DNA from 3 places in the Microbacterium sp. WCS2018Hpa-23 genome. Region 3 is predicted to be linked to each of the others. Evidence: predicted binding sites of a transcription regulator. Region 3 holds the regulator's gene; each other region holds the start of a gene.
What was found. Region 3 encodes LexA, which represses DNA repair genes until DNA is damaged. Its sites were predicted from a motif close to TCGAACANNTGTTCGA; they were not measured.

Region 1: RQG77_RS15685 (DUF222 domain-containing protein) is a predicted target of LexA. The motif match lies at 2,860-2,875, and genes of this name have one in related genera.
Region 2: RQG77_RS18265 (DUF222 domain-containing protein) is a predicted target of LexA. The motif match lies at 2,296-2,311, and genes of this name have one in related genera.

The regions. Positions count from the first base shown of each region.
Region 1 covers NZ_JAVTIZ010000009.1:131,357-138,953, forward strand. The annotation lists gene RQG77_RS15675 (ATP-binding cassette domain-containing protein) at 110-2,212, shown strand; gene RQG77_RS15680 (hypothetical protein) at 2,291-2,740, opposite strand; gene RQG77_RS15685 (DUF222 domain-containing protein) at 2,886-4,298, shown strand; gene RQG77_RS15690 (glutamate-1-semialdehyde 2,1-aminomutase) at 4,408-5,730, opposite strand; gene hemB (porphobilinogen synthase) at 5,855-6,832, opposite strand; gene RQG77_RS15700 (uroporphyrinogen-III synthase) at 6,829-7,597, opposite strand, start outside.
Region 2 covers NZ_JAVTIZ010000013.1:436-8,032, forward strand. The annotation lists partial or broken gene RQG77_RS18250 (ATP-binding cassette domain-containing protein) at 1-621, opposite strand, end outside; gene RQG77_RS18255 (phosphotransferase) at 661-1,458, opposite strand; gene RQG77_RS18260 (alpha/beta hydrolase family protein) at 1,468-2,238, opposite strand; gene RQG77_RS18265 (DUF222 domain-containing protein) at 2,341-3,696, shown strand; gene RQG77_RS18270 (hypothetical protein) at 3,913-4,554, shown strand; gene RQG77_RS18275 (hypothetical protein) at 4,623-5,384, shown strand; gene RQG77_RS18280 (hypothetical protein) at 5,686-6,516, shown strand; gene RQG77_RS18285 (substrate-binding domain-containing protein) at 6,663-7,597, opposite strand, start outside.
Region 3 covers NZ_JAVTIZ010000011.1:33,360-40,956, reverse strand. The annotation lists gene RQG77_RS17085 (prolyl oligopeptidase family serine peptidase) at 1-1,443, opposite strand, end outside; gene lexA (transcriptional repressor LexA) at 1,489-2,175, opposite strand; gene RQG77_RS17075 (LysM peptidoglycan-binding domain-containing protein) at 2,458-2,820, shown strand; gene RQG77_RS17070 (histidinol-phosphate transaminase) at 2,893-3,987, shown strand; gene hisB (imidazoleglycerol-phosphate dehydratase HisB) at 3,984-4,601, shown strand; gene hisH (imidazole glycerol phosphate synthase subunit HisH) at 4,598-5,239, shown strand; gene RQG77_RS17055 (AAA family ATPase) at 5,265-6,065, opposite strand; gene priA (bifunctional 1-(5-phosphoribosyl)-5-((5-phosphoribosylamino)methylideneamino)imidazole-4-carboxamide isomerase/phosphoribosylanthranilate isomerase PriA) at 7,349-7,597, shown strand, end outside.

The DNA of each region.
Region 1 (7,597 bases), on a different contig from region 3:
ACCCCTCGACCGCAGCCTTGCATTCGGGTGGGTTTGTGCGGTAAATGCGCGATCCGGCGGCTTTTCCGGCAGGATAGAGAGAACTGCCCACTGCAACGAGAGGTCGCAGATGCCCGACGGACAGGTGCTCGAGTTCACGCGCGTCACCAAGCGATTCAATGACGTGACGGCGGTGTCCGACTTCTCCGCGCGAGTCGAGCCCGGTGTCGTGACAGCCTTCCTCGGCCCGAACGGAGCCGGGAAGACCACGACACTGCGGATCCTCCTCGGTCAGGTGCGCGCCAGCTCCGGCACGGCCACGATCGGCGGGGTCGCATTCTCGGAACTCCGCCACCCCCTGCGCACCATCGGATCGGTGCTCGAAGAGACGGTGTACCGCCCTCGACGTTCGGCTGCCCGCCAGCTGACCATGGCGGCCAAGGCCAACGGCATCCCGCTGTCGCGCGTCGACGAGGTCCTCTCGCTGGTCGGTCTCGAGCACGAGAGCGAAGGGCGCATCGGCAGCTTCTCGCTGGGCATGCGTCAGCGACTCAGCGTCGCCCACGCCCTGCTCGGCGACCCCGGTGCCCTCGTGTTCGACGAGCCCGCCAACGGACTCGATCCCGAAGGCATCCGCTGGATGCGCCTGCTCATGCGCCGCCTCGCCGACGAGGGCCGCACGGTTCTCGTCTCCTCGCACGTGCTGAGCGAGATCGAGCAGGTCGCCGACCATGTGCTCGTGCTCTCGAAGGGGCAGCTCATGCTGTCCAGCGGCATCGAGAAGCTCGCAGACCCGTCTGCCGGATCGGTCGTCGTGGATGCCGCGGACCGCGCCGCGCTGAAGGCGGCGCTCTCGGCCGCCGGTCTCGAGGTCGAGGTGCTCCGCTCCGGACTCACCGTCCGCGGCAGCAACGCCGGAAAGGTCGGCGCCATCGCGGCATCGGCCGGCATCGCCCTCACCACTCTGGTGCAGCGCGGCCCCACCCTCGAAGACGTGTTCATCGAGCTCGTGCGCGGCGGCACGCTCGCACCGCACGCCATCGCGGCAGCCTCGCAGTTCATCGTCCCTGAGGCCGGGGCCGGGGCCGGGGCCGGGGCTGGGTCGTCGGATGCTTTGCACGACGCCGCTCCTGCGACCACGGTCCTGCCTGCAGTGATCGGCGAGACACCTGCAGACGCCTCCGTCGAGACGGCGGACGCCTCCGTCGAGACAGCTGCAGATGCCTCCGTCGAGACGGTGGACGCAGAAGACGGATCGGACGACGCTGAAGATGCGCCTGCGGACGACGCGGCGAACGTCGACGAGGGCGCGGAGATCGACGCCGAGGCCTCCGAAGCTGAGACTGCTACGGAATACTCCGCCGAACCTGAGGGCTCGGATGCTGCGGATTCAGCTGACTCGGGACAGGCGGACGCTGCTGCTGAGACTGACGCTGCTGCTGAGACCGAAGTTGCTGCTGAGACCGAAGCTGCCGCGGCGGATGCCGCTGAGGCCAAGGCCGACGACGCTGCCTATGCGGCGGCTGCGGCGCGAGACATCGAGCACGCGGCGGCAGAGCTCGGCTACGCGGCCGACGCATCCGACGCGAATGACGCCGAAGACGCGGCAGATGTCGTTTCGGAGGCCGCCGAGTCGGACGAACACTCCGGGCACGACGCGGATCCCGACGGTTCATCCGACGATGGCGACGTCGCCTCCGAGGAGGGCGCCCGTCCCTCGTTCGACGACATCCTGTTCGGGAACGCGACGGCAAACGATGCGGAACCGTCCGTCAACGCTGATGCCGGCTCCGAGAACGAGTCCGTACCCGCAGCCGAAAGCGTCGACGAGCACTCCGGAGTCGAGTTCTTCACCGAAATTCCGGCATCCGATGAGTCGGCATCCGACGAGACGGTCTCCGCTGACGGCGCAGACTCGGCTTCCGGCGAGGGAGACGCGTCGGACGACGACCCACGCTCTGCGGCTGTCAGCTCGATGCTCGCCGCAGCCGCACGCGCCTACTACGAGGACGAGCCGAAGGACTACCCGCTCGGCGAGTCGGAGGCATCCGAGGAGCAGCCGGACGCTCATGCCGAGCACCACGAGGGTGAGCACCACGAGGGTGAGCACCACGAGCAGCACGATGGCGGGCACCACGACGGTGAGCACCACGAGCAGCACGAGGGCCAGCACCACGACGGTGAGCACCACGAGCAGCACGAGGGCCACGCGGGCGAGCACCACCAGTCCTGAGGCCGCGCCGCCGAGCTTCATGCGAACGCCCTCTGCGCCGAAAGGCTGCGGAGGGCGTTCGCTCGTTCTGGGGCCGGGTCAGGCCGGCCGCGGACGGATCACCGGGCGACGGCTGCCCTTCGACACCGGAGTCGGCGACGTGGCGACGATCTCCTCGACGTCTGCCGGCTCATCGGAGACGTCGAGCCTGAGCGCCTGAGTCAGTGCGAGGCCGTGCCTGGTCGTGAGGATCAGCCGCCGGTACTGCTCGTCGCCCGCGAGGTCGATGACGACACTGGGGCGACGCCGACGGATCAGCACGAAGTCCACGCTTCCGGCGGCCTTCCACGTTCCCGCGGCGAGAACGCCGGGGATGTGCGTTCCGGGGTTCGGCACGCCGCGCAGCCAGGTCCATGCGTCGTCGATCAGCTGCACCTTGGTGATGGTGTCGCGAACGAGTCGTACGTTGTCACGGTGGAAGCTCGCCGCACGCTCGATCGGCGAGAGCACGATCTCGAGTTGCGTCTGGTCGAGCAGCAACGTCACCATGCGTCCAGTCTGCCAGCGGCACCCTCCCAGATGTCTGTGTCTTGCTCACAGGAAGGCAACGATCCGTTGTCGGTTCCCACGATTCCACCCCTCTCCCATTCCGATGTTCCGCTCGAGTTTCGAACAAATCTACTAGACTCAGAGCATGACATTCGCCACCGACAACGGTCTCGAGCAGCGCAGGGAGCTGCTCGATTCCTGGGTCGAGAAGCGGCGACAGATCGCCTGTCTCGAGGCGGAGGCATCTGACCTCCTCGCCGAGCGAATGCGGCTCGCCGGAACGGATTCCGATGACAGCCCGTTCCACCGTGATGCGATTCATCGATCGATGGTCGCAGAATACTCAGCAGCCGGCCGCATGACCCAGGGCAGTGTCGAATACGCCTTCACCGACGCAGTCTTCCTCGACGCCAGCCATCCGCGCGTGCGCGAGGCGTTCCGGCGCGGCGCCATCAGCGGTGCACACGTCCGCGAGATCGTCCGAGCTGCCGGAGTCGTGCGCGAGGCGGTGAACAACGGCCGAGCGGATGCCGACGTGCTGCCCCTGTACGACACGGTCGCTGTCATCGTCGCCGAGCGCGAGACCGCTGCACGCACGCGTGTGCATCTGCGGGAGCTGGCTGCGGTGCTGTCGGGCTCGACGACCACCGAGCGCCACGCACGAGCGGCGTCGGAGCGCACGGTGACCGTGCGGCCGGCAGGAGACGGGCTCTCCGTCCTGACTGTCGTGCTCCCCGAGCACCTCGCGACGGCAATCCTCGATCGCCTCACTCAGCTCGCTCACGCCGTCATCCGCGGACGGGACGACCGCGAGCCGGCGCTCGAGCCGTTCGATGACGGCGAAGATCCGATCTACCCGGAGGACATCGCTCACGACGATCCTTCACGCGATGACTACGCGATCTTCGGCGACGGGACGTTCACGACCGACCCCACCTGCCCCACGGGGCCCGCGGTCGAGCACATCCCGGCAGATACGCGCACGATCGATCAGGTGCGCGCCGATCTGCTGATCGACCTCCTGCTCGCGTCCGACCCGAGCGCCGCCAACGGCGCGGGACTCGACAACATCCAGGGACGGATTCACGTCACGAGGGCCGCAACCACTCTCGCCGGGTGCGACGATCGTTCCGCCCAGCTCGACGGGCACGGCCCTCTTCACCCCGACATCGCGCGTGACCTCGCCGGCCGCAACGGCGGGTGGTCACGCCTGTTCCTCGATCCGACCGGCCTGGTCGTCGAGACCGACACCTACCGGCCCACCGAGCCGATGCGACGGTTCCTGCGGGCCCGAGACCAACACTGCCGATTCCCCGGATGCAGAATGCCGGTGCATCGGTGCCAGATCGACCACACCTTCGATCATGCGAAGGGCGGCAGGACGAACATCCACAATCTGGGTCATCTCTGCGCGACCCACCACGGGATCAAACATCCCGATGTCGGTGACGACCACAGGTGGACGGCGCACCAGCTTCCCGACGGAACGATCGACTGGCTCAGCCCACTCGGGCGCACCTACAGGGATTCACCGCGACGGCGAGTGATGTTCGTCTGAGGAAAGCGCGCTCGGCTAAACGAAACGGGTTTGTCTGAGCGAAACGGATTTGTCTGAGCGAAACGGATTTGTCTGAGCGAAGTGGGGCGCCGACGGTTCGGCCGGCGACTCAGGCGGTCGCCTGCGCTGCGGCACGGGCAGCGATCGGCAGTGCGGCCTCGATGCGCTGCAGCTCCTCTTCGCCGTGAGCGGCGGTGAGGAACCATGCCTCGAACACGCTCGGCGGCAAGGCGACCCCTTGCTCGCGCATGGCGTGGAAGAAGGGTGCGTATCGGAACGACTCCTGTGCCTGCGCCTCGGCATACGTACGAGGCGCAGATGCTCGGAAGGACGCGCTGAACAGGCTCCCCGCATGGGCGACGGCGTGCGTGACACCGGCATCGGTCAGCGCGGTGTCCAGCGCAGCGGCGACGCGAGCGGCCGCCGCATCGACCGTCGCGTAGACCTCCGGGGTCGCGAGGCGCAGCGTCGCGAGGCCAGCTGCGACCGAGAGCGGATTACCCGAGAGCGTGCCCGCCTGGTAGACGGGCCCGAGGGGCGCAAGCATGTCCATGACCTCGGCACGTCCGCCGAGAGCCGCCAGGGGCATCCCCCCGCCGACGACCTTGCCGAAGGTGACGATGTCGGGCAGGTAGTCCTCCCCTGCCGCAGCCTGAAGCCCCCAGAAACCCGCGGGGTGCACACGGAAGCCCGTCAGCACCTCATCGAGGATCAGCAGCGCGCCATGCGCGTGAGCGGTGTCGGCCAGCAGACGGTTGAATCCGGGCGCAGGCGGCACCACGCCCATGTTGGCGGCGGCCGCTTCGACGATCACCGCAGCGATGCGATCGCCGTGCTCGGCGAAGACCGCAGCCAACGCGTCGGGGTCGTTGTAGTCGATGACCAGAGTCTGAGCCGCGATCGGCGCGGGAACACCCGCGGACCCCGGCAGCGCGAGCGTCGCGACGCCGGATCCCGCCGCCGCGAGTAGGCCGTCGGAGTGCCCGTGGTAGTGGCCGGCGAACTTCACCAGCAGGTCGCGGCCTGTCGCACCACGTGCGAGGCGGATCGCCGTCATGGTGGCTTCGGTGCCCGTCGAGACGAGACGCACGCGCTCGATGGGCCGGACCTCGCCGAACCGCACGCGGTCGGCGATCAGCTGGGCGAGTTCGACCTCGCCCTCGGTCGGAGCGCCGAACGAGAGCCCTCGGGTGGCAGCCTCCTGCACAGCGGCCACGACCTCGGGTTGCGCATGTCCGAGCAGCGCAGGACCCCACGAGGCGACCAGGTCGACGTACTCGTTGCCCGCGGCATCCGTGACCGTCGCGCCCCTCGCAGACGCGAGGAAGCGCGGCGTACCGCCGACGGAACCGTATGCGCGCACCGGCGAATTCACGCCGCCGGGGATCACCGTGCGTGCGGCGGAGAACAGGTCGTCATTGCGGTCGGTCACAGCACACTCCTCAACGATGCGCGGAGCTCTCCCGGCATCCCCTCCAGGCTAGCCCGCACACCTGAGCACCGGATTCAGACGAGAACGCGAGAACAGCGACTCGGACCGAGAAGAGAGAACTCGCTCAGCCCCGCAGCCAGCGCGCGGCTTCCGTCGCCCAGTAGGTGAGGACGACGTCGGCACCCGCCCGGCGGATCGACAGCAGGGACTCGAGGATCGACGCGCGACGATCGATCCAGCCGTTCGCGGCAGCGGCCTCGATCATGGCGTACTCGCCGGACACCTGGTATGCCCACACCGGAATATGCACGGTGTCGCGCACCTCGCGCAGCACGTCGAGGAAGGCCATGGCCGGCTTCACCATGACGATGTCCGCGCCCTCCTCCTCATCGACGACGGCTTCGCGCACGCCCTCGCGGCGGTTGCCGGGGTCGAGCTGGTACGTACGGCGATCGCCCGTCAGCTGAGAGTCGACGGCCTCGCGGAACGGGCCGTAGAACGCGCTCGCGTACTTCGCGGCGTAGGCGAGCAGAAGCACGTCGGTGTAGCCGTCCGAGTCGAGCGCCTCGCGGATGACGGCGACCTGGCCGTCCATCATGCCCGAAAGGCCGAGCAGCTGGGAGCCGGCGCGGGCCTGCGCCAGTGCCATCGATGCATAGCGCTCGAGCGTGGCGTCGTTGTCGACCGAGCCGTCTGCCGCGAGAACGCCGCAGTGCCCGTGGTCGGTGAACTCGTCGAGGCACAGGTCGGTCTGCACGACGAGCGCGTCGCCGACCTCGGCGGCGAGCACCTCGGTCGCGACGTTCAGGATGCCCTTCGGGTCATCCGCGCCCGAGCCCTGCGCATCGCGCACGGCGGGCACTCCGAACAGCATCACGCCGCCGACACCTGCCTCGGCCGCCTCGGTCGCGGCCTTCCGCAGTGAGTCGAGCGAGTGCTGAGCGACCCCGGGCATGGAGCCGATCGGCGCGGCCTCGGTGATGCCCTCGCGCACGAACAGCGGGAGCACCAGCTGACGCGGCTCGAGAGATGTCTCGCGCACGAGGCCACGAACCGCCGGAGACTGGCGCAGTCGGCGCAGCCTGACGTCGGGGAAGCTCACGGCGCCAGCTCGTCTGCCGCGTGCGGGAGGGTGAAGGTCGACACCGCGTCGATCAGCGCATCCACGGTCTGCTTGTCGGCGACGACCGTGATCGGGAGGCCGGCCTTTCCGGCATCCTTCGCAGTCCGAGGACCGATCGCCGCGAGAAGCGTCTCGTCGGGGATCTCGGGGAACTGCTCGCGCACCTGCGCCGCGACAGAACCGCTCGTGATCAGGATGGCGTTGATGCGGCCGTTCTCGACATCGCGCTTGATGCGATCCGTCACAGGCACACCGACCGTGCGATATGCCACCACGCTGTCGACGTCGTGGCCCGCCTCCTGCAGCAGCACGCTGAGCACGGGCTTCGCGATCTCACTGCGCAGGGCCAGGATGCGGCGGGGCTGCGTCTCGAGAGCGATGAGCTGCTCGGCCATGCCCTCGGCCGAGTTGTCCTGCTCGGGAACGAGAGCGACCTCGTATCCGACGGCCTGCAGGGCGGCAGCCGTGGTCTCGCCGACTGCGGCGATCTTCGTGCCGCGCGGCACGACGGCCCTGTGGGCGAACATCACGTCGACGGTGGTCGCGCTCGTCACCGTCAGCCAGTCGTACGACCCGCCGGCGAGCTGTGCGAGCGCCACGTCGAGCGCTGCCTGGTCGGTGGTCGGCGCGAAGTTGATCAGCGGCGCGACGACGGGCACCGCGCCCTGCGCGCGCAGGCTCGCTGCCACACCGTCGCCCCACGGGCCTCCGCGGGGTACGAGGATGCGCCAGCCGTCCAGCGGT
Region 2 (7,597 bases), on a different contig from region 3:
GCCGCCCTCGAAGGGCTCGACGATGCGGTCGTGCACCTCCCAGGTCTCGGTGCAGATCTCGTCGAGGAACCACCGGTCGTGAGTCACGACCATGAGCGCTCCGGAGTTCGGGCTCCACCGCTTCTTGAGGTGTCCGGCCAACCAGGTGATGGCCTCGACGTCGAGGTGGTTGGTGGGCTCGTCGAGGGCGATGACGTCCCAGTCGCCCGTGAGCAGCTTCGCGAGCGAGACACGACGACGCTGGCCACCGCTGAGGGAGCCGATCTCGGCATCCCAGGGCAGATCCTTGAGCAGTCCCTCGATCACATCGCGGATGCGGGGATCGCCGGCCCACTCGTACTCCGGGGTGTCACCGACCACTGCAGCGCTGATGGTCAGGTCGTCGCTGAGGGTGTCGGCCTGGTCGAGGACTCCGATGGTCGTGCCGCCGCGCACCGTGACTCGGCCCGAGTTCGGCTCCTTGATGCCGGCCAGCATGCCGAGGAGGCTCGACTTTCCGTCGCCGTTGCGGCCGACGATGCCGATGCGGTCACCTTCTTCGATGCCGAGGGTCACGGAGTCGAAGACGACCCTGGTCGGATATTCGAGGTGAAGGGCTTCTGCCCCGAGAAGATGTGCCATGTTGCTTCCCAGGGTAGCCGGGCACGCTGGGTGGGCCGGTCAGCTGAGCGCTGCGGCAACGGCGGGAGCGTGGCGCGACTCCATCTCGGCATCCCAGATGCCCAGGAGCTCGAAGGTCGCGATGCGGAACACGAGGGCGCGGATGATGCACTGACGGCCTTCTGCTCTCTCGTCTGCGAGCCTGAGCATCTCGGTCGGATCGAGTCCATGCCAGCATGCTGCGTCGGCCAGCACGATCGCGTCGGCGAATCCGACCGGACGCCAGTACGGAGCCCAGTCGATGATCGCCGGCGGCTGTCCCGGCTCGAACATCACGTTGCCGAGGAGATCTCCGTGGATGATCTGGGCTTTCGTCGATACCGGACGGAAGGCGGCGATCAGACGATGGAGGGTCGCGTTCGCGGGCGCTTCTTCCTCTTCCCACGCGATCCTGTCCGATCTCGCCCACGGATCGTCGGCCTGATCGAGGAAGTCGGGGCGATCGAGCCCCCGGACCGCCTGGTGGAACGCCTCCCCCGCGTCGAGTACGTCGGTCACGCGCGTCTCATCCGCAGCACCCGGGAGCCACTGCCAGGCCTCCCATCCGTCGACCGTCCACGCCCCGGATCGCGCGGCGATCGGACGCGGGGTGCGGAACCCCGCGGAGTGGGACAACTCGGCGAGGACGGTCGCCTTCCACACCGTCTCGCCGTCGCCTGCGGACGGACGGAGCACCGTGTCTCCGGCCCGCCAGGTCAACCCGCGCCCGCCCGGCAGGTTCAGGATCGCGTCCTGGTGTGCGCTCGCGATGGCGAACTCGGCGAGCGTGGCGCGTGAGGGTGGAAGTGCCGTGGCCATGGGTCGAGGCTATGGCAGGGGGTTCTGAGCGGGAGTGCCGAAGAGCTCGGGAACTGATGCGATGAACTCGTCGAAATGGCTGTACCAGACGGTGTGCGCGGCACCCGGGATGCTCCGCACGTCGATGCCTCGACGCTCGAACCGCGCGACATCGGCGTCGGTCACCCAGTTGCTCGGATCGGCGCGGATGACGATCGAGCCTGCATCCAGAAGCCACTCGTGATCGGTCCCGCAGGAGACGGATGCCATAGTCGCCGGGTCGAACCGCACTGCCGCACGTGCCTCGACTGTTGCATCTCTCTCGGAATAGAAGGGGCGTGACGCTCGCAGGTCTTCGACAGACGATCGAGCGCGTCGATCCCGCGTGTACTGCTCGGTCAGGCGTGAACGGTCCTGGCCGCCGACGAGCGAGAGCGACGCGTCGACGTAGACCGCAAGTTCCGCACTGAGCTCCCTCGCCGCCTCCGCGAGGACGCTCGCCCCGTAGGAGTGCCCGATCGCGGCGACCCGATGCCCGTTCGCGAGGCTCTGCACGGTCTCGACGACGGACGACGCCGCCTGTTCAATGGTGAGGTTCGGGTCTCGCGGCGACTGACCATGGCCCGGCAGATCGAGCGCGAGCACGCGGTGCCCTTGCGCTGTGAGGCGAGGGATCACTCGCCACCAGCTCTCGGACGATCCCATCATCCCGTGGAGCAAGACGACGGTGGACGTGCGTTCGTGAGCGTCCCCTGCGTGTGCATTCGCATCCGGTTCTGCGTCGATCGCGTGAAGCAGCATCCCGCCAGTGTGCCAGAGTTCGTTACCTCTTCGTAATGACATTGATTTCGGTATGTCTCGAAACTACGTTCGAATGTCGGTGGTTGCTGATCTACTTATTGCATGACAGCTCTGCTCGACGCGACGGATTCCCAGATGGCGACACTCGCCGATCTGGTGACGTCGCTGCAGATCGCGGAGGCGACGGTGAGCAGCATGATGGCGGCTCGCGACGGTCTTCTTGCGATCGCGGGCCGGCTGGCGATCGACATCGCGAAACAGGGTGACCATCCTGATCGCGGCGACCACTCGATCCGCACCATCGCCGCCGAGATCGCGACGGTGCAGCATGTCAGCGATCGCACCATCGAGCGGCGGATGGCAGCTGCCGGAATGTTGATCGATCTCTTCCCGACCGTGTGGGAGGCGCAGGGCCAGGGTCGCATCAGCGCCGCACATTCCCGGGTCATCGTCGACGCCGGGTCGCACATCGAGTCGCCGAGCGCCCGCCAGGCGTACGCGACGATCATGCTTCCTCTCGCCGAAGTCGAGTCCCCCAACAGGCTGCGCGCGCTGGCGCGTCGAGTTGCCGAGCGATTCGCTCCGACGACCGTGACGGAGCGACACCGCAAGGCGCGCGCTCAGCGGCGCGTCTGGGTGACTGACGGCGAAGACGGAATGGCCGGGTTGCATGCGCACGCGCCCGCCGCATTGATCCACGGCATGTTCGACCGCCTCTCGCAGATGGCGCACTCGCTGCGCGACGAGAACCTTCGCCAGAAGCGGGAGGCGAAGCGAGAAGGACGAGACTTCGAAGCCGACGACCGGACCATCGATGAGATCCGCGCCGATCTGCTCACCGATTTGGTGCTCAGCGGTGCGCCGACCGGGCACGACACCGAAGACGGGCTACTCGCAGAGATCACGGCACGCATCGAGGTCACGGTTCCGGTGACGACCTTGATGGCAGATGACGCGAGTCCGGCGTCGAGCGACCAGATGCCGATCGGCGAGGGCTCCGTGACTCCGCCGGCAGAGCTCGACGGCGCCATCCCCATCGACACAGACACTGCGCGAAAGCTCGCAGGCACGGCCACGGGGTGGGATCGGGTGATGACTCATCCGATCAGCGGGCGGGTGCTCGCGGTCGACCGATACAGACCCGGCAAGCACCTCCGACGACACCTTCGAGCGAGAGACCAACGCTGTCGATTCCCCGGATGCGGGATAGCGGCGCGAAAATGCGACCTCGACCACAACCACGCAGCGTCGGCGGGTGGCGCGACCTGCGAGACGAACCTCGCGTCGTTCTGTCGGCGACACCACGTCCTGAAACACCACTCCCCCTGGCACGTCGAACAGAAGCCGGGCGGAGTCATCGAATGGACGAGCCCGACCGGCCGCACCTACATCGACACTCCTCCTGCACCGAACACGGTCACCTTCACCGTGTCCGACGACGTGCGCGCTCCGTTCTGACGGTTTCGGCGTGCGCGGAATCCCAGGGCTGTGGACAACCGCGACGCCGCGGAGCGTGATTTCACTACGGTGGCGCGATGACTCCTCCTCAAAATCCAGTTATCTCCACGCGCACGCGATTGAGCTCGGTTGTCAGCATCTTGCTCATGACCTGCGCTTTCGCGGGCTGTGCATCAGCGGCTATCGTGACGCCCGGACGGGACGCAGGCTTCGCTGATGAAAGAACGTCGGCGGACGCCGAGAAGGTATACCGGTTCTACATCGGTCTGCAGTGGTCGGTCGACCATGCCTGATGGGATGCGGATGCAGCGGACGCGCCCGTCTGTGCGTGCTCTCGCGCTGGCTGCTGGCGTGCTGACCGTGGCGCTCGGTTGTCTCACGGGATGCGCGCCGACGCCGGCGTCCTCCCCGACACCGACTTCGACGCCTGCGTTCGCCAGCGAGGAGGAGGCGTTCGCAGCTGCAGAAGAGGTGTACCGGGCGTACAACGATGCGGTGAACGCCCGGGCAAACGGGACAGGTGGAGCCGAAGCCGATCCGCAACAGTACTTAACCGGCCTGGCGCTCGAAGGCGACATCGACACCCAGAACCTTCTCGCATCAGGGGATCTGCAAGTCTCTGGCGACGCAGCCATTGTGACGTTCGCGGCAGAGACGGCCGATCTCGACGGAGACACTCCCACGATGACCGGGATTGTCTGCATCGATGTTTCGGATGTCTCATTGATAGATAGGTCGGGAGTGGACGTGACGCCGCTCGGCAGGGAGGACAAGATCACTCAGCGGGTGGTGTTCCTCGGCGCAGAGGACTCACTGCGCATCTCGAACGAATCAGCCGTTGATGGATCGACATGTTGATCCATGTAGCGTCTGCCTGCATAGGACTATCGCTGGCACTCGGCTGGGCTGCGACAGATGCGGCCGCGATGAGCACTTGCACGATAGCGGCGTCGCGCGTCGGCCTCTGCGGCTCAACCGACGGCACGTCACTCGATATCTCCGGCACGCAGGAGCAGCCGGGAACCGACTCGAACTCCGGCCCACCCCGCAGCGGTGGAGGGCCCGACGCACAGCGCGGACCATCGGGGCCGAGCCAGGAGGCGATCGATCTCGCGGCGTGCATGGACGACTCGGGCACCACGCGATGTGCGCCCCGTCTGAACCGGCCCGCTGCCCCGGGGACGCCCCCGCCGGCGACTGGCATACCGACGATCGTCATCTCCGACCTCGCGCGGTTCGCCCCGGCATCCGTCCTTGCGGCTTCCGAACCGGGAAACCTCGGGATCGCCGGCATGCCGACGAACTTCATCGGCGCAGCAACATCGCAGATCCAGAACGGCGAGCTGTTCGGCATCCCCCTCCGCGTCCGCTTCACCCCGGCCGGATACGACTACACGTACGGCGATGGCAGCACCTCGACCGTGACGAGCCCGGGGCAGACCTGGGCGGCGCTGGGTCAGGCGCAGTTCACCCCCACCGCGACGAGCCACGTGTATCGCGAACCCGGCGTGTACCCAGCCCGGGTGGACATCCGATACACCGCGCAGGTGGACCTCGGCGCCGGCTGGATCGACGTTCCCGGGCAGCTCACGACCCGTGGGGCCACGCAGGAGATCCGCATCCTCGAGGCCCGCACCGCGCTCGTCGCCCACACCTGCGACGAGAACCCGGCCGGCATAGGCTGCTGAAGAACGCACCGCAGCAGCACGCCAACAAGAAAGAGCCCCCGGCCCCGAAGGTCCGAGCGGCCCTGTTCTGTCAGCTGGCTGATCGCTTTCTCGTACGACTCGACGATCTCGAAGAGGCTCGGCCCTCCGCGAGCATATTCGCCTACGGCGCTCTGCTCCTCGAGAGGCAGCCGCCGACCGATTCCCTCCGGCCTAAACTAGACAGGTGCCATGGAGTCGCCGGATGTTCTCGCTCTCATTAGCCAACCGCAAGGCAAAGCTGGTGCAGTCGAGAAGGCGACCCGGTCGCTTCGAGCTCAGCGTGGATGGAGTTGCGCAGTCCGTCGTCTCGATCACCGAACCCACCGCCCTCGAGTACAGCTACACCCAACACATCGCCCGCGCACTGGATGCCGCCGCGGAGCCTGATGCGCCGCTGTTCACCGTGCATCTGGGGGCCGGAGCACTCACGCTGGCGCGCTACGTCCAGGCGACGCGCGCCGGATCACCTCAGCTGGTGGTGGAGTTCGAACCCGCGCTCTACGCCGCCGTCATCGACGCACTGCCATTGCCTCCCGGGTCTGACATACGAGTCATCTTCGGTGACGCTCGGACGGTCGCGGACGCCGCTCTTCCGAATGAGAAGACATCGCCGGTGCAGTCATCTCCGTCCCCCGGACTTGACGACGCAGCGAGTTATCGCACCGCAATCGACACCGATTGGGTGGAGGCGTGCTTCACCGTCGTCGATCTCTGGGATGCCGCCGTCATCCGGCATCGTGTGGCCAGCCAGGAGTTCTATCGCCGGGTCGCCGCGCGCTCCGCAGCAGCGGGCGTAGTCGCCGTGAACCTGCTCGACGGGCATCCGTTCGAATACTCACGACGACAGGCCGCGACCCTGAGCACCGTGTTCGATCACGTCGCTGTCGTGCTCGACGCAGAGCCGGAAGATGCGGAAGGGCCGCTCGGGAACGTCGTCATTTTCGCGAGCGATGAGCCGCTGGACAAGGTGACCGCCTCCGCTTTGCTCGACACACCGCGACCTCATCTCCTCCGCGATGGCCCTCTGACGTCGTGGATCGCTGAAGCGCGCATCATGACAGATGCCGACGGCACAGACTCTCCCGATCCCGACGACCCCCTCTGGGGCTAGCGCACCGTGTGCGGACGTCCTCCGACAGGACGGCCGCTATCCGCCAGCGGCTCGCCCGCGCGCGGTGTGAAAAGTCGACCCGACATGGCAACGAGCCGCCCGGACCCGAAGGTCCGGACGGCTCGTCGCTGTTCGAGCGGAATCGCTTACTGGTACGACTTCACGATCTCGAGGAGGCTCGGCACGTTGGCGTACGCCTCGGCAGCGTTCTCCTTGGTGACGATGATCGGGTCGAGCAGGTAAGCGGGAACGACCTTGGCACCGTTGTCGTACGACTCGGTGTCGTTGACGTCGACCTCCTCGCCCTTCTGCAGCTGGCCGACCATCTTGATCGACTGCTCGACGAGCAGCGCGGTGTCCTTGTTGATCGTGGAGTACTGGATGCCCTCCATGATCGACTTCACCGACTCGACCTCGGAGTCCTGACCCGTGACGACCGGAACCGGCTTGCCGGCCTGCTGCACCGAGGTGATGATGGCGCGAGCAAGGGTGTCGTTCGGGGACAGCACACCGTCGACGACGGTGTCACCGCTGTACGACGAGGTCAGCAGGGTGTCCATGCGGTTCTGAGCGTTCTCCGGAAGCCAGCCCTCGGTCGCGGTCTGCGCGATCTCGGTCTGACCCGACACGACGACCAGGTTGCCGTTGTCGATCTCCGGCTTCAGCACGTCCATGGCGCCGTCGAAGAAGACCTTCGAGTTGGCGTCGTCAGGCGAACCGGAGAAGAGCTCGATGTTGTACGGAGCCTCGTGACCGGCACGCTCGGCGAGACCGTCGAGCAGAGCCTGGCCCTGCAGCTGGCCGACCTTGAAGTTGTCGAATGCGACGTAGTAGTCGACAGCCTCGGTGTTCTCGATGAGACGGTCGTACGCGATCACGTACGCGCCGGCGTCCTTGGCGGCCTGCACCTGCGTGGCGAGCTGCTTGCCGTCCTTCGCGCCGATGATGATGACCTTGGCGCCGTTGGTGACAAGGGCTTGTATCTGGTTCTGCTGCTCCGCGACGGTGTTGCTCGCGGGAGCGTATTGGACATCGGCCTTGAAGCCGGCCTTCTCAAGGCCATTCTTGAACAAGTCGCCAG
Region 3 (7,597 bases):
CCAGCCACCGGCGGAGCCACCGCGGATCGCGATGCGCGCGGGATCCGCGACACCCGTCTCGGCGAGGCCACGAGCGGCTGCGATCACGTCGTCGACGTCGACCACGCCCCACTCTCCGTCGAGGCGTTCGCGGTACGCGCGCCCGTATCCGGTGGAACCGCCGTAGTTCACATCGAGCACACCGATGCCGCGGCTCGTGTAGAAGGAGATCACGGCCGATGCGGCGCCCGTCACATGCGCCGTGGGGCCGCCGTGGACGAGCACCACGTAGGGAGGAAGCTCTCCTGCCGGAGCCGACGCAGAGGGGTGTGCCGGCGGATGGGCGAACGCGTGTACGGGGCCGTGCACGCCGTCGACGAGAATCGGCGACGCCGGTGGCATCCATCCCGGATCGGTCGGCTCCGCGCCCGCGACGGCGAACACCTCGTCGGAGTCGACGTCGATGCACCATACGCCGGGCGTCGTGGTCGAGCTGTTCCCCGAGAGCAGGACTCGGGATCCCGAGACGTCGTCGACGCTGACATGCCCGTCGGCGGGGACGGCGAGCGTGCGGGCACGTCCGTCCGCGTCGATCACGACCACCTCGTCGCGTCCGTTCGTGCGCACCGCGACGATCCGGCCGTCGTCGATCGGCCGATACCAGCGGTTGCCCAGTACCCACAGGCCGTATCCGGTGTCGGCGTCGACGTCGTCGACACGGACGGCAGGCCGTACGGCGCCGAGAGGGTCCACCTGCACGCGATGCAGCGCCCAGCGACCGGTCGGGTCGTCCGCGTACAGCAGCTCGTCGTCTCCGATCCACTCGGGCTGCAGGGCTGCGCGCGTGGACAGCTCGACGGTGTCGACCCCGTCGGAGATGGCGAGTGTGGCATGCTGCCACGGCATCCGTGCGCTCGTCCACTGCACCCAGGCGATCCGTGACCCGCCGGGTGACAACGCCGGGTGCGCGTAGAAGCCTTCGCCTTCGACGACGGTCGTCACCAGCGACGGCGCCTCGGCCGCGGAGCCGTCGACGGGGATCTCGACGATGCCGCGGCGATGAGGGGCGCTGGCGAGGTCCTCGCGGACGGCGAGCAGACGCCCCTGCTGCAGCCTCAGGCCGCCGTGGGCTGGGCCTTCCTGAGTGAGCGGCTCGGGCTCGTCTCCGCGGCGCATCCGGTGCACCCGCTGAGACTTCGCGTCGACGAAGTAGAGCGTGCCGTCGGCATCCGCGGTCCAGGCTCCGCCGCCGTACTCGTGGACGCGGGAGCGGGCGCTCCAGGGCGCCGGGAGGATCTCGGCGCCGGTCGAGCTGCGCACGGTGAGTCGGCCGCCCTCGGAAGGAACCGACTCACCCCACCAGATCTCGTCGCCGACGAAGGCGGAGCCGTCGATCCTCGGAGATGACGCGGCGATTCGGGCCGCGGAGAAAGGGGATGGCCAGGTACCGAACGGCGATGACATGCCTCGAGCCTAGGCGTGGCTCCTGCATCGCGCGTTCGGATGCTGTCAGACGGCGCGCAGTACCGCGACGATCTTTCCGAGGATGACGGACTCGTCGCCGAGGATGGGCTCGAATGCCGAGTTGCGCGGCAGCAGCCAGGTGTGGCCGTCACGGCGGCGGAGGACCTTGACCGTGGCCTCGCCGTCGAGCATCGCCGCCACGATCTCGCCGTTCTCCGCGCTGCCCTGCGAGCGGACGACGACCCAGTCGCCGTCGCAGATGGCAGCGTCGATCATCGACTCTCCCGAGACCTTGAGCATGAAGAGATCGCCCTTGCCGACGAGCTGGCGGGGGAGCGGGAAGATCTCCTCGACCTGCTGATCGGCGGTGATCGGCACGCCGGCGGCGATCCGGCCGACCAGGGGAACCAGTGCGGCATCGCCCACGGGCGTCGCGACGTCTGCCGGGTTCTCGCCGCTGGTGCCGGGAAGATCGATCAGGACCTCCATGGCACGGGTCTTGCCGGGGTCGCGGCGCAGGTAGCCGCTGAGCTCGAGCTGTCCGAGCTGATGCGTCACGCTCGACAGCGACTTGAGTCCGACCGCGTCTCCGATCTCGCGCATGCTCGGCGGGTAGCCGTACCTGCTGATCGACGTCTGGATGACCTCGAGGATAGCCATCTGCTTGGGGCTCAGGCTCTTCCGGCGACGGGTGCGCGGGACGTCGGCGTCGGTGGCGGAGTTGTCGCTCATGGTGCTCCTCAGGTGTGCGATTCCGGCGTCTCAGTTCGAATGTCGGAGGCCCGTGATGGGGTGTTCGTATCGAAACCGTATCCGAGAATCGGCCAGATGTGGAAGATCTGTTCGAGCGTGTCTCCTGATTCGCGGGTCACTTTTTCGAAGAACGCTTGACAGATGTTCGAATTCGAAGATAACTTCGGAACGTAGCTTCGCATTCACGGCTCCCGGCCGAGCCGCGGATGCGAACGCTACGCCAACTTCACCGCCCACGCGGTAGATGCAGAGGAGCACGACATGAGCACCATCACCTTCAGCGACGCAGCAGTCCTCCCGGCACGTCCGGCGACGAAGCTCCGCCTGACGGTGCGCGGTCGTCGCGTCGTGCTCGCACTGGCCGCAGTCCCGCTCGCGGTGGGCATCGCCTTCGCCGCGCTGAGCGGCGGCAGCGCGATGGCCTCGGGCGAACAGGTCGCGACGGCCTCCTTCGCGACAGTGACCGTGATGCCGGGCGACACGCTCTGGTCGATCGCCGAGGGCATCGCACCCGGTGCAGACCCGCGCGAGGTCATCGGAGACATCACCCGACTGAACCTGCTCCGGGGTGGCGCTCTCCAGATCGGCCAGGAACTGGCGATCCCCGCACAGTACTCGGAATGAGCGATCGGCGGGCCATCGGGCGGGCTTCATTCTCCGTCACCGCGCGCATCTTTGATGTTCACGCCGCCTACCATGGGAAGGGTGACTGCATCACTCGCTGACCTCCCGCTTCGCGACGACCTCCGTGGGCTCACGCCATACGGAGCTCCCCAGGCGCCGCTTCCGATCGCCCTCAACGTCAACGAGAACACGCATCCGGTTCCGGATGCCGTCGCAAGCGACATCCTCGATGACATCGCGGTCGCGCTTCGCGACGTCAACCGCTACCCCGACCGCGAGTTCACCACACTGCGTGAGGGCTTCGCCGAGTACCTCGGTCACGGCCTCGATGCCGGCCAGATCTGGGCGGGCAACGGGTCGAACGAGGTGCTGCAGCACATCCTCCAGGCGTTCGGCGGCCCTGGCCGCACGGCCTTCAGCTTCGCTCCGACCTATTCGATGTATCCGCTGATCTCGCAGGGCACGGGAGCACGGTGGATCGCGGGCACCCGGGAGCCCGACTACACGATCACCCCGGACGAGGCGGCCGCGCAGGTCGCGGAAGTCGACCCCGACGTCATCCTGCTGTGCGCGCCGAACAACCCGACGGGCACGCCGCTCGGCCTCGACGTCGTCGAGGCCGTCTACGAGGCGTCCCGAGGGATCGTCGTGGTCGACGAGGCATACCAGGAGTTCGCGCCACGCGACGCAGCCTCTGCGCTGACCCTGCTCGAGGGGCGCCCGCGTCTCGCGGTCTCCCGCACGATGAGCAAGGCATTCGCGTTCGCGGGCGCCCGCGTGGGCTATCTCGCCGCCGATCCCGCCTTCATCGACGCCCTGCGCCTTGTGCGGCTGCCCTACCACCTGAGTGCGCTGACGCAGGCCGCGGCCGTCGCAGCGCTTCGCAATTCGGACGTGATGCTGGGCATGGTCGAGGAGATCGTCGAGCAGCGCGATCGCATCTCCGCGACCCTCGAGGCGCTCGGCTACACCCCGCACGAGTCATGGTCGAACTTCGTCCTGTTCGGGGGAGTGGCAGAGCCCCAGAAGGTCTGGCAGCAGCTGTACGACCGGGGAGTGCTGATCCGCGACGTCGGGATCCCCGGACACCTCCGCGTCACCGCCGGCACCGAGGCGGAGACCACCGCGTTCCTCGATGCCCTCGCCTCGATAGGATCGGCTTCATGAGCACCCCCGCCCAGAACCCGCGCACCGCCACGCGTGTGCGCAGCACGTCGGAGTCCACCGTCGAGCTCGAGCTGAACCTCGACGGCACCGGTGCGAGCCGCATCGACACGTCGGTGCCGTTTTTCGACCACATGCTGACGGCTTTCGCGAAGCACTCGCTCACCGACCTCACCGTGCGCGCATCGGGTGACACGCAGATCGACGCGCACCACACCGTCGAAGACATCTCGATCGTGCTCGGCCAGGCGATCCGAGAGGCGCTGGGCGACAAGTCGGGGATCTCCCGCTACGGCGACGCCCTCGTCCCGCTCGACGAGGCGCTGGCACAGGCCGTCGTCGACATCTCGGGCCGCCCGTACCTCGTGCACACCGGAGAGCCCGCCGGCTTCGAGCACCACCTCATCGGCGGTCACTTCACGGGCTCGCTCGTGCGGCACTCGTTCGAAGCCATCACGTTCAACGCCGGTCTCACGGTGCATGTGCGTGTGCTCGGCGGGCGCGACCCGCACCACATCGCCGAGGCCGAGTACAAGGCCTTCGCGCGTGCGTTCCGCCAGGCCAAGGCGCTCGACCCGCTGGTCGACGGTATCCCGTCGACGAAGGGTGCGCTGTGAGTGCAGCTCCTCGGGTCGCCGTCTTCGATTACGAGTCCGGCAACGTCCACTCTGCAGTGAAGGCTCTCGTCGCGGCGGGGGCGGATGCCGTGCTCACGCGCGACCGCAAGGAGGCGCTCGAAGCCGACGGCCTCGTGGTTCCGGGCGTCGGCGCCTTCCAGGCCGTTCGTGACGCGCTGCACGCCCATGGCGGTGACGAGATCATCGATCGGCGGCTCGCCGGTGGACGCCCTGTCCTCGGCATCTGCGTCGGCATGCAGGTGCTCTTCTCCCACGGCGTCGAGCGTGGCCACGATTCGGAAGGCCTCGGTGAATGGCCGGGAGCCGTCACCGAGCTGAACGCTCCGGTGCTGCCGCACATGGGCTGGAACACGGTCGAGCCCGGCCCCGACTCGGTGCTCTTCAAGGGGATCGAGAACGAGCGCTTCTACTTCGTGCACTCGTACGCCGCGCAGTCATGGGAGCTCGACGTCATCCCGCCGTTCCCGCAGCCGGTGCTGACGTGGAGCACGTATGGCGATCCGTTCCTCGCAGCGGTAGAGAACGGTCCGCTCTCGGCCACGCAGTTCCACCCCGAGAAGTCCGGCGAGGCCGGTATTCAACTGCTCCGCAACTGGGTCGACAGCCTGCGTTCCTGAGGCAGGACGCGCTGGTCGCTGCGCGTCAGAAACCGCGCGCGACTGCGGCTGCGGCCGACAGCCACGCCTGCTGCGTGGGGGCCGAGAGCGCACGGAGACGCAGGTGTCCGTCGACCATCTCGCGATCGAACGGAATGTCGACGACTTCGCGCGCCAGCGGGCGGTATCCGGCGACCACCTCTGCGACCTCGGCCGACGAGGCCTTCGGGTCGGCCTGACTGACCACGACGACGGATTCGCGCGCGAGGCGGGCCGAGCGCTCGTCGCGGTCCTCGAGCGCTTCGAGAAGGAGCGCTCCCGCCTCGGCGTGGTCGTCACGCGTCGTCGTCGCGACGACGATCTGATCCGCGAGGTCGATCATGCGCAACCACATCGGGTCGGACTCGTCGTTGCCCGAATCGATGATGATCAGTCGGTAGAACTTCGCAGCGACCGCGTGGATCGAATCCACATCCGCCGGGCTGAGACGATTCTCATGAGCGAGCCGGATGGGCTTGGACCGCAGCACGTCGTACTTCTCCTGCGGCTGGTGGTGCACGAAGTGCGCCAGGTCCGCCGACTGGCCCTGGGCGCCGAGCAGACGCTGGGTCTGCGGCAGGAGCTCGAGCAGGGTGCGGTCGTGAGCGCCGGTCTCGGTGCGCCACCCGAGCGTGCCCCGAGTCTGATTGTTGTCCCAAGCCAGCACGCCGGCACCGCCGTATTGGGCGAACACAGCAGACAGCAGCACCGTGGCGGGGGTCTTGCCTGCCCCGCCCTTCCCGTTTACGACGGCGACTGTGCGCGGACCCGGCCAATGGCGGCTGACCTCATGTTCGTCATCGCGCACCGCGCGCTCACGCGCATTGGGGCCGAGAGAGAACCCGACGCGATTGAGGAATCCGCGACCGCCTCGGCGGGCGGGTTCCTCCCGGCGTTCCTCCTGCAGGAAGGAGCGGCGTTCGATTCCCTGTTCCCGCTGGCGGCGACGCGACGAGGCCGCTGCTTCCGCCTGCGCCGGTGCAGTGGTGCCGGGTGCGAGCGTTGCGGGCGGGATCGGCGTCGCTGCCGCCGCGGCTGGAGCCTGTGCCTGTGCCTGTGCCTGTGCCTGTGCCTGTGCCGGTGACTGTGCCGGGGCCGGTGACTGTGCCGGGGCCGGTGACTGTGCCTGGGCCGGAGGCTGCGGTTGTGCGGGAACCGGTGACTGTGACGACTGGATCGCGGTGGGCCGCGTGTCCGGAGCACCCGCGGCCGGTGCAGACGGGATGGTCGCCGGGGGAGCGGAGAAGTTCGGTGCTGCCGCCGCTCCCTCTGGCGCTGCGGTCGAGGGGCGGAGAGGTGCCGTTGCCGGCTGCCCAGGCGGCGCCGGGATCGTCGGCGTGACGGGTACGGCTGCGCCGGGCGTCTGCGGAACCGCGGCGGGGTGGGAGGGCGGAGTGGACGCGGGTGAAGTCGCCGGAGCCGATGCTGCCGGTACAGCGGAAGGTCCTCCCGTGGGTTCCGTACGCACAGGTGCGGGCGGAGCAACGGGAAGCTGCGGCTCGGTGCGCGGGGTCTGCTGAGTGGGGGGAGGCGTCAGAGGAACGGGTCGTCCGGCTTCTGCGGATGCGGGAGTCACCGGTGCAGGTGCAGGTGCAGGTGCAGGTGCAGGTGCATCGGGCTGAGGGAGGGCGGGGGCTGCCGCTGCGGCAGCCGCTGCCGCAGCGCGCGTTCCCGGCACAGGGGTGTTCGACGGCGCACTCGCTGCCGGTGACCGCGGTGGCGTCGGAGCAGACCAGTCGACACCAGCATCATCGTTCGCGGTGCTGGTGTCCGCGGTGCCTGCTGCGGGGGCAGCAGACGGCTGCGAACCGTTCGGGCGCTGCGCGGCATCCTCGTTCGTGCCCTGCGCGTGCTCGACGCCCTCCGGAACCTCGGGAGGCATCGGATTGCCCCGACGAAGGGGTCCGCTTCCCCGCGCTTCCGCATCGCGCACCATGGAACATCTCCTCACCGACCGAACAGGGGCGTCTTCGAGGCTACCGCGTGGTGTCCGTCGTTCTCTGCCGTCATCATTTTGGAGCGGGCGGATGCGCGGGCTAGTGTCGACTCTCGTGCCGACGAATCGGCCCTCCCATCTCACCTGAGGACGTCATGAACGACTTCGCGCAGTCCCCTTCTCTCACTCTGCTCCCCGCTGTCGATGTCGCGGGTGGCAAGGCCGTCCGCCTCACGCAGGGCGAGGCCGGCACCGAGACCAGCTACGGCGACCCGCTGGACGCGGCAGGGGAGTGGGTCGCGCAGGGCGCGAAGTGGATCCACCTCGTCGACCTCGACGCGGCATTCGGTCGCGGTAGCAATGCCCCGATCCTCCGCAAGGTCATCAAGCAGTTCAAGAACGTC